3 regions of the Nocardiopsis sp. KDC1DS13DA1 genome follow, and region 1 is predicted to be linked to each of the others. Evidence: riboswitches for the same ligand, from Rfam matches in the RefSeq annotation. Region 1 holds a riboswitch; each other region holds the start of a gene.
The links. Region 1 has a riboswitch for cobalamin ahead of ACTVAJ_RS22125 (nitrite reductase). Riboswitches for the same ligand answer to the same signal wherever they lie in the genome.
Positions count from the first base shown of each region.

Region 2: another riboswitch for cobalamin. It lies ahead of ACTVAJ_RS28455 (CoA-acylating methylmalonate-semialdehyde dehydrogenase); the one in region 1 lies ahead of ACTVAJ_RS22125 (nitrite reductase).
Region 3: another riboswitch for cobalamin. It lies ahead of ACTVAJ_RS17825 (ribonucleoside-diphosphate reductase subunit alpha); the one in region 1 lies ahead of ACTVAJ_RS22125 (nitrite reductase).

Region 1 covers NZ_JBVMUY010000033.1:128,422-131,684, forward strand. Annotated here, with positions in the region: gene ACTVAJ_RS22120 (precorrin-8X methylmutase) at 1-599, opposite strand, end outside; gene ACTVAJ_RS22125 (nitrite reductase) at 596-1,483, opposite strand; cobalamin riboswitch at 1,547-1,751, opposite strand; gene ACTVAJ_RS22130 (protein-L-isoaspartate(D-aspartate) O-methyltransferase) at 1,808-2,470, opposite strand; cobalamin riboswitch at 2,717-2,936, shown strand; gene ACTVAJ_RS22135 (energy-coupling factor ABC transporter permease) at 2,968-3,263, shown strand, end outside.
Region 2 covers NZ_JBVMUY010000052.1:99,670-102,932, reverse strand. Annotated here, with positions in the region: gene ACTVAJ_RS28460 (acyl-CoA dehydrogenase family protein) at 1-143, opposite strand, end outside; gene ACTVAJ_RS28455 (CoA-acylating methylmalonate-semialdehyde dehydrogenase) at 154-1,680, opposite strand; cobalamin riboswitch at 1,895-2,081, opposite strand; gene ACTVAJ_RS28450 (TetR/AcrR family transcriptional regulator) at 2,214-2,801, opposite strand; gene ACTVAJ_RS28445 (WD40/YVTN/BNR-like repeat-containing protein) at 3,235-3,263, shown strand, end outside.
Region 3 covers NZ_JBVMUY010000027.1:127,078-130,340, reverse strand. Annotated here, with positions in the region: gene ACTVAJ_RS17825 (ribonucleoside-diphosphate reductase subunit alpha) at 1-1,771, opposite strand, end outside; cobalamin riboswitch at 1,925-2,117, opposite strand; gene ACTVAJ_RS17820 (hypothetical protein) at 2,434-3,003, opposite strand; gene ACTVAJ_RS17815 (NYN domain-containing protein) at 3,030-3,263, opposite strand, start outside.

The DNA.
Region 1 (3,263 bases):
CGGGTGGTCACGTAGGGGATGTCGACGCCGTGCCGGTCCGCGAACTCCGCCAGCGCCTGCTTGGACTCGGCCGCGCCGACGAAGCCGACCGGGCAGCCGACGATCGCGGCAGGGCGCGGGGCGCCGTCGACCAGCATCTCCAGCAGGTGGAACAGGGCGGTGGGCGCGTTGCCGACGGCGACCACGGCGCCGTCGAGCAGCGGCTCCCACAGGGACACCGCGGCCGCGGTACGGGTGGTGCCCCACTCCCGGGCGAGGGAGGGGACGCGCTCGTCGCCGAGCAGGCACAGCACCTCGTTGTCGCACGGCAGGCGGCTCGCGGTCACGCCGGCGGCCACCATGGTCGCGTCGCACAGGATCGGCGCACCGGCCCGGAGGGCGGAGCGCGCCGCCGGGACCAGGTCGGGGTGGACCACCAGGTCGTCGGCGAGGTCGACCTGGCCGGTGCCGTGGATCATCCGCACGGCGAGCCGTTCGGCGTTGGCGGGCAGGTGGTCGAGCCGGGCCTCCCGCCGGATGACGGCGAAGGAGTCGGCGTAGATCGCGGGTCCGTCGTCGACGTAGGCGTAGTGCCGGTTCGGCCGGCTCGGTGCGGTCACTGTTCCCCTCCCGGGATGAGGACGCCGCGCCAGGGCGTGACGACGAGTGCGTCGGACTTCGCGGCGGCCGCCTCCCCGGCGAGTGCCGCGACGGCGGAGCGGTCCAGGCCCGCCCCGGGGACGGGGACGTGCCGCCCGCCCCCGGCCAGCGGGCCGTACGGCAGCGGCGGTGCGGGGTCCGGCAGCCGGGGGTCCGGCGTGACCGGGTCGGTCAGCGGCGACGGGAGCTCGGCGACGTGCCAGGCCGCGGTGGGGCCGTCGCCGCGCCGCGCCAGGAACGCGTCGGCCCACCGGACGAGTACGTCGGCGGCCCCGTCGAGCGGGGTCAGCGGCCCCCAGCCCTCCCCGACCCTCAGTTGGGCGACGTGCCCGTCGAGGGCGACCAGCCCCAGGTCGCAGGAGCGCTCCAGCAGGTCGCCGCGGCCGTCGTCCAGGACGAACAGGAAGCGTCCGGGAAGGGCGGCGCGGCGGGGGTCGGCGCACAGCAGTGCGTCCAGCGCGGCGGCGAGGGGACGCAGGTCGGCCCGGCCGTCCGCCACCGCCCCCGAGGGGCCCGTGCGCGGGGAGACCATGATGTTGCGGACCAGTTCGTGCGTGCGCGAGGGCAGCAGGCCGGTCCCCTCCAGGGCCCGGAGCGCCTCGGGGGCCAGCCGCCCGTCACACCCGGGCAGGGCGCGCAGCTGCACGTTGGCCCGGCCGGTGACGTGGATCCGGCCGTCACCGTACTCTTCGGCCGCCTCGGCCAGGGCCGACAGCGAACGGACGGGAAGCCGGCCGCCGACCAGGCGGAGCCGGACCAGCAGACCGTCGTCCGCCGGCCAGGGGCGCAGCGCGCCGGGGCAGCGGTCACGCCGGGTACGGAGGGAGGGGGACGGGGAGTCCATCGGGGATGCGTGTGTCCTTCGGGTCGGGGACCCATGCGCGGGGTCCGCGGATGACCTGGCGGCCCTTCACCGCCAGTGCCAGCAGGTCTTCGGACTCGGGGTCGGCCGGAGCGGAGCGCCTTCCCGGAGCTGTGCTCCAGTGGCTGTCCCGGGAAGCGCCTCCCCGGAACGTGCCCGCCCGTCACCCTCACCGCTGCGCGTCAGTCCCGGACTCTCACCGGGTTCCCTGTTCCACGGGGTGGAGATTCACTGGCCCGACGAGGGTACCCCGCCCGCTCCGGAAGACCGGTCCGGGGCCCTGCACCCCGGCGGCGGCGGAGGGGGTCAGCCGTCCTCCCACCCCTCCGGGAGCGGGTAGCCGTGCTCGCCGTGCAGGCGGACGAACCGGGCACGGATCACCGAGGCGCGGCGCTCCAGCCCCCGGCCGGTGCGCTCGAACAGCACCACGTCCTCGTCCCCGCCGGTGCCGATCGGCTGCACCAGACGCCCTCCCACCGCCAGCTGGTCGACGAGCGGCGGGGGGACCCGGGGGTGGGCGGCCGAGACCAGGACGGCGTCGAAGGGCGCCTCGTCGGGCATCCCCAGCGTCCCGTCGCCCACGAACAGGGCGACGTTGGCCACACCCAGGCCGTCGAGCCGGGTCCGGACGCGCCCGACCATCCCGGGCCACAGGTCGACGCTCACCACCCGCGCCGCCAGCCGGGCCAGCAGGGCGGTCTGGAAGCCGGAGCCCGTCCCGACCTCCAGCACACTCTCGTCCCCGGTCAGCCCCAGGGCCTCGATCATCGCGGCCGACAGGGACGGCTGCGTGGTGACCTGTCCGTGCCCGATGGGCAGGGGACGGTCCTGGTAGGCCTGCTCCCGCTGGGCGGCCGGGACGAACCGGGCGCGCGGAACTTTGGCGAACGCGGCGAGCACGCGTTCGTCGCGCACACCCGTCGCCCGCACCGCGCGGACCAGGTCCTCCGGGGTGGCACTCCACCGCACCTGAACCGCTCCCCCTCTCAGGGAACGAGTGCCGGGGCCGACCCCAGCGCCGGCGCGGGGCCCCAGGGCGGTCGCGCCGGGGAGGGACGGTCGCCTGTCGACACACAGCCTAGTACCGACGGCGGATGTCGCGCGGCGACTCACCACCAGTTCAGCGGGGGTCCGGAGCCGTGGAACGCGCCCGTCGCGCGTGGTTCCGGGCGGGTCCGGCGCCCCCGCCCTTATTGCCAAACCCCGGGTCCGGGCATACGTTCAGGGGGCCGTGGTGTTCGGGAAGTCCGGTGCGAATCCGGCGCGGCCCTCGCCACTGTGTACGGGAAGCCCTCGCGTCCCGCGTGCGACCGGATCCGTCCGGCGGCGCGGCCACACGCCACTGGGTCAGCACCTCACCGGTGCCGACCTGGGAAGGCGGACGCGGGGGCGGTGACCCGGCAGCCAGGAGACCGGCCACGGCGCTGATGACCGCCCACGAGGTGCTGGAGATTGGTCCCCCACATATGCATATACCCGAAGGCCTGCTGCCCCCGCTGCACGCCGCCGCCTGGACGGCGGCCGCGACACCGTTCATCGTCCACGGCGTCCGCTCACTCACCCGCGAGGTCCGCGCCAACCCCGACGCCAAGCTGCTGCTGGGCGCCTCCGGCGCCTTCTGCTTCGTCCTCTCGGCACTGAAGATCCCCTCGGCGACCGGGACCAGCTCCCATCCCGTGGGGGTCGGCCTGGGATCGGTGCTCTTCCGACCGCCGGTCATGGCGGTCCTGGGCACCGTCACCCTGCTCTTCCAGGCCCTGCT
Region 2 (3,263 bases), on a different contig from region 1:
CCGAGTTCGGCGGCCTTGCGGAGCACGTCCACGGGGAAGTGCTTGGCCTGGTCCCACTCGACGGCGTGCGGCGCGAGGTGCTCGCGGGCGAAGTCGCGGGCGGTCTCGGCCAGGATGAGCTGGTCCTCGGTGAGTGTGTTCAACTGCGGCCGCCTAGCGCATGACCGGGATCGTGAAGCTGGCGCCCTCCTTGGCCCCGGAGGGCCAGCGGGAGGTGACGGTCTTGGTCCGCGTGTGGAAGCGGATCGAGTCGGGGCCGTGCTGGTTGAGGTCGCCGAACCCGGACCGCTTCCAGCCGCCGAACGTGTGGTAGGCGACGGGGACCGGGATGGGCACGTTGACGCCGACCATGCCGGTGTTGACGCGCTGGGAGAAGTCGCGGGCGGTGTCGCCGTCACGGGTGAAGATCGCGACGCCGTTGCCGTACTCGTGCTCGCTGGGCAGGCGCAGGGCCTCCTCGTAGGTGTCCGCGCGCACGACGGAGAGCACGGGGCCGAAGATCTCCTCGCGGTAGATCCGCATGTCGGTGGTCACCCGGTCGAAGAGGCTGGGGCCGGTGAAGAACCCGTCCTCGTACCCGGGGACGGTGTGCCCGCGCCCGTCCACGACCAGTTCCGCGCCCTCCTCGACACCGAGGTCCACGTAGTTCTCGACCCGCTCCAGGGCCTCGCGCGTGACGAGCGGTCCGAAGTCGGCGTCGGGGTCGTGCGAGGGACCGACCCGGAGCGTCCCGATGCGCTCGGTGAGTCGGGCGACCAGCGCGTCGGCGGTCTCCTGTCCGACCGGGACGGCCACGGACACGGCCATGCAGCGCTCGCCCGCGGATCCGTAACCGGCGCCGAGCAGGGCGTCCACGACCTGGTCGAGGTCGGCGTCGGGCATGACGATCATGTGGTTCTTGGCCCCGCCGAAGCACTGGGCCCGCTTACCGTGCGCGGTCGCGGTCGTGTAGACGTACTCGGCGATGGGGGTGGAGCCGACGAACCCGACTGCGGCCACGCGGGGGTCGGTGAGCAGGGTGTCGACGGTCTCCTTGCCGCCGTTGACGACGTTGAGCACACCCGGCGGCAGCCCCGCCTCCAGGAAGAGTTCGGCGAGGCGGAGCGGGACGGAGGGGTCGCGCTCGGAGGGCTTGAGGATGAACGCGTTGCCGCAGGCGAGGGAGGGGGCGGCCTTCCAGAGCGGGATCATCGCGGGGAAGTTGAACGGGGTGATGCCCGCGACGACGCCCAGCGGCTGGCGGAGGGAGTGGACGTCGATCCCGGTCCCGGCGTTGTCGGTGAACTCGCCCTTGATCAGGTGCGGGATCCCGGCGGCGAACTCGACCACCTCCAGTCCTCGCTGGATGTCGCCGTGCGCGTCGGGGACGGTCTTGCCGTGCTCGGCGGACAGGAGCCGGGCGAGGGTCTCGCGCTCGCCCTCGACCAGTTGGAGGAAGCGCAGGAGGACGCGGGCGCGGCGCTGGGGGTTCCAGGCGGCCCACTCGGCCTGGGCGGCCTCGGCGTCGGCGATGACGGCCTCGGTCTCGGCCCGGTCCGCGAGGGGGACGCGGGCCTGGACGGTGCCGTTGTTGGGGTCGTGGACGTCGCCGAAGGCACCCGACCGCCCGGGGACGTGCTTTCCATGTACGAAGTGCGTGAGTTCGCGGGGCTCGTTGGGTTCGTGGTTCTCACTGACCATGGCGCACCAGCTCTCGTCTGGAGGTGGAGCGGGGCACGGGGGCACGGGGAACGGGGCCGCGATGGTGCGCGGCCGGCCGGGCGGCCCGTGGTGTCGGGTCGCCGGGTTCAGCGGTCGTGCCCGATCGCGGGCCCGGGCGGTGTTCCGTGCCCGGACCGGGTCGCGTGGGCACGTACCGGTGCCATGCGTGCTCGCTCCATCCTCGTGGATCACACGGTTGTCGACAGCCGCGGCCGGTATCCTGACTCCCGGATCAGCGCGCTCTCCCCGCCTTCCCGGCTGACGCCAGTGGCATCACCTGGGAGAGCACTTCCCGGACACAGTGGCGGGACCGTGCTGGACTCTCACCGGCTTCCCTGCACCGCGGCTCTGTGACGCCCACCATATAGTTGGACGTCCAAGTAAATCCAGAGCCCCATGAGTGTGACCCGGGCCACACGAGTGGACGGTGGTGCGGATGGGACCGGACCCCGACGGCCCGGGACGGCGGGAACACGGCCGGGCACGCGCCTGCGCACCCCCACCCGGAAGTGCTACCGGTCCAGTCCGGCGAGGAGCTCGTGGGCCTCGTCCAGGTGGGCGGGGACGGCCTCCGGCGCCCCCGAGAGGCGCATCGCGGTGAGCTCGCAGGCCATCGCGACGTGCGCGGCCAGGACGGCGACGACCTCCGTCGTGCCGGTCTCCACGAGCGCGTTCGCCAGCTTGTCGGCCCGGCACTGCCGCACCAGGAGGTAGCGGGACCTGAGCTCCCCGCTCTCGCGCAGCAGCCGCATCAGCACCGCGGCGTGGTCGGACGACAGACCGGCGTGCGGCCGGGCACCCGCCTCGCGCAGGAGCGCGACCGCGGCGCCGAGATCGTCCCCCACCGGCGTGGACGCCTTCTCCCGCACGTGGGCGCACGCACGGTCGGCCTCGTCCGCGTCGTCGGCGAACAGGACCTGTTGTTTGTCCCCGAAGTACCGGAAGAAGGTGGTACGCCCCACCTCAGCACGTTCGGCGATCTCAGCGACGGTGACGTTGTCGAATCCGCGCTCGGCGAAGAGCTGGAAGGCTGCCGACACGATCAACGCGCGGGCCTTGCGCCGTTTACGGGCGTGGAGGGTGTCCGGGGGGTGGTGCATGAGGCGACCCTATCGAGTGGGAACCCGGCTCTCCGTGAGACGCGGGACCATAAGGACTCTGGTCCCGAAACGCTTCGTGGGCACCGGGGTAGCGGGAAGTCGTTCGGCCGATCTGGTTGCGGACACGGGCGTCGGGCTCGACCGGGGGCCCCACGCGCATGTTCCGGTTGGCCCGGAATTTTATTGCAGAACCGGCGCCGGATGACAACCGCCTTCCGGACGCCGGCCGACGCCGACGTGGAATGTGGTTCCCCACTCACGAAGGTTATGCCACCAGCTGACAGGCCATTCTGCCAGGCGACCGAAATTCTACGCCCAACATAATGGTTAAGTCTCCTAACCGTAGTGGTGTGCGACAGTTCGCACGGCCTCCCGCCGAATGACACCACCCTGTGCCACAGTGGGAGACCTGGCTCACACCCTGGAGTTGGTTATGGCGTACCTCCTGGTCATCGGCACGCG
Region 3 (3,263 bases), on a different contig from region 1:
CGATCGGCAGGACGCCCTTGCTCCACAGCGAGCCGTCGAAGCTCTCGTAGGAACCGCGCTCGGCCGCCAGCTCCATGGACGCCTCGATGGCGTAGTAGCTGATCAGCTCCATGCTCTCGTCGGCGAAGTCGACGGCGCCCTCGGAGGCGAACGGGGTGCGCAGCTTGAACAGCGCGTCCTGGAAGCCCATGAGGCCCAGACCCACCGGACGGTGGCGCATGTTCGCGCGGCGCGCCTCGGGGATCGTGTAGAAGTTCACGTCGATGACGTTGTCGAGCATCCGCACGGCGGTGCGCACGGTGCGGCGCAGGCGCTCGGCGTCCAGCCCGTCGGGACCGGTGTGCTGGGCCAGGTTGACCGAGCCCAGGTTGCAGACGGCGACCTCGTCGGCGCTGGTGTTCAGCGTGATCTCGGTGCACAGGTTGGACGAGTGCACGACACCCGTGTGCTGCTGCGGCGAGCGCAGGTTGCACGGGTCCTTGAACGTGATCCACGGGTGGCCGGTCTCGAAGAGCATGGTGAGCATGCGGCGCCACAGGTCCACGGCCTGCATCTTCTTGAAGACCTTGATCTGCCCCGCCTCGGCCGCGGCCTCGTAGCGGGTGTAGGCCCGGGCGAACTCGGCCCCGTACTTGTCGTGCAGGTCGGGGACCTCGTCCGGCGAGAACAGCATCCAGGAGCCGCCCTCCTCCACACGCTTCATGAACAGGTCCGGAACCCAGTTCGCGGTGTTCATGTCGTGGGTGCGGCGACGCTCGTCACCGGTGTTCTTGCGGAGGTCGAGGAACTCCTCGATGTCGATGTGCCAGGTCTCCAGGTAGGCGCAGACCGCGCCCTTGCGCTTGCCGCCCTGGTTGACCGCGACGGCGGTGTCGTTGGCGATCTTCAGGAACGGGACGACGCCCTGGCTCTTGCCGTTGGTGCCGCGGATGTGCGAGCCCAGACCGCGAACCGGGGTCCAGTCGTTGCCGAGGCCGCCCGAGTACTTGGACAGCATCGCGTTGTTGCTGATGCCGTGGAAGATCGACTGGAGGTCGTCGCCGACGGTGGTGAGGAAGCAGGAGGACAGCTGCGCGCGCACCGTACCCGAGTTGAACAGGGTCGGCGTCGAGGCCATGAAGTCGAACGAGGACAGCAGCTCGTAGAACTCGATGGCGCGGGCGTCGCGGTCGTCCTCGTTCAGGGCCAGGCCCATGGCGACGCGCATGAAGAACGCCTGCGGCAGCTCGTAGCGGACCTCGTCGCTGTGCAGGAAGTAGCGGTCGTAGAGGGTCTGGATACCGAGGAAGGTGAAGTCCTCGTCCCGCTCGGGGCGCAGGGCGGCGCCCAGTCGCTCCAGGTCGAACGTGGCCAGGGCCGGGTCGAGCTGGCCGAGGTCGATGCCGCGGCCGACGTAGGCGGCCAGGTAGGCGGCGTAGCGGTCGGCCATCTCGGACTGGCTGGCGGCCTGCGGGGTACCCGCGACGAAGCTGAGCGCCTCGCTGCGGAGCTTGTCCAGCAGCAGGCGGGCGGCGACGTAGGAGTAGTCCGGGTCGACCTCGACGAAGCTGCGGGCGGCCATGACCAGGGCGAGCTCCACCTCGGCGTCCGAGATGCCGGGGTAGAACCCGCGACGCGCCTCGGTGAGGACCTTGTCCGCCGAAACACCGGTGAGCCGCGCGCAGGCCTCGGTTACGACGTGCTCGATCCGGTCGACGGCGGCGGGGGGCGCGCCCTCGTGGGTCGGCTCGGGCCGAACGGATGCGGGCACGGTCTCGACGTCAAGGGTCATACAGCGGCTCCAACCTCGGTAGAAGAGTCCCGGCGGGGAGGGACACGAGAAACACGGCCACGGCACACCGGTGGGCCGACACGCTGAGTGCGCGTGGTCACGTGACCGGTGGGTCGCGGTGGCCCGCCCTCGAAGCCCCGTCGTCGGCGCACGTTCCGGTGCGCGCTGGCGGCAGGTCCTCGGGCTCGCGGGCGCCCTCCTGACCGTCGCTCCCCGGGGGTCACTCGGGGGAGTCCAGTGTGCGACGCAGTCCGATCCCGCTCACCGCTGCGGGGCAGCCCCGGATTCACACCGGGTTCCCTCTTGCCTCACCCCTGAGGGGTGAACCACCAGCGGGAGAGATACTACATCTAGGGGATGGGACGTTGGAACACCGCAAGATGATGGCGTGTCATCGATTTTCCAGGGTCGGCGACCGTGGCTGAGGGCGCACCCGAGACGTGGTATGGGGCGCGTCGAACCATCAGCTTCACGGGGGTTTCGCACACCGATCCGGGGGTGTTCGCCACCGCGACCGGACACAGCCTAGGGGCCCCCGGGGGGTGTGACGCACCAGGCGCGTCAGAAAGCTCACGACCGCGTCGCGGGGCACGCCCGGACGCGCCCCAGAGGCCGCCGACGGGGACGGGGCCCGCCCCGCCGCACAGGGCCCGGCCCCGGGGTCAGTCGCCGTCCAACAGGCCGTCCAGGTCGTCCTCCTCCAGCCCCAGGTCCGTGCGGATGCGGAACCGGATCCGCAGGAGTTCGTCGAGCAGGTCCCGCACGTACGGGGAGGAGACGTCCAGGTACTCGCGGATCCCGGTGGTCGCCCAGCGTTCGGCGCCCCCGGGGTCGTCGTGGGCGTAGAGCACCTCCGCCACGTGCACGTGGGTGGCCAACCCGAGCGACGGCTCGCCCTCCAGGCGGTTGAGCTGCGCGTAGGCCCGTTCGGGCTCGTCCAGTTGCAGCAGCGCGCCCGCACTCAGGGCACGCGCGTCGATCACCGTGGGGCCGCCGTCGTCGATCGCCCGCTGGTAGGCCGCGCACGCGTGCTCGTACTCCTGGGCGATCTCCCACTGCTCCCCGGCGCGCACGAACAGCTCGGCGCGGGTGATCTCGCTCCCGGCGTCCACCCGGTTGGCCAGGTCCTGCAGCTGGGCGGCGACGGGGCCGTGCTCACCCGACCGGACGGCGTGGAACTCCATACGGTCCAGATCTGCCGTCGTCACGTGGGTCAACCGCATCGCCCCCATCCCCCACTCGCACTCCCGCGCGCCGATCAGGGCCTGGCGCGCTCCAGTGCCTGCCAGAACCCCTGGCGCAGTCCGTCCCGGACCTCGTCCCTCAACAGGTGGTCAATCGGCAGCGAAGAGCCCTGGAGCAGACGCGCCTCCAGATCGGAGGGCATCCGGGGTCTCCGGGCGAGGACCGCCTCGACCCACAGGACGGGCGCCTCGCGCGCGATCGACTCCGCGAAGTCGTTCCCTTCTTTGCGTGCGACATGCACCGCATC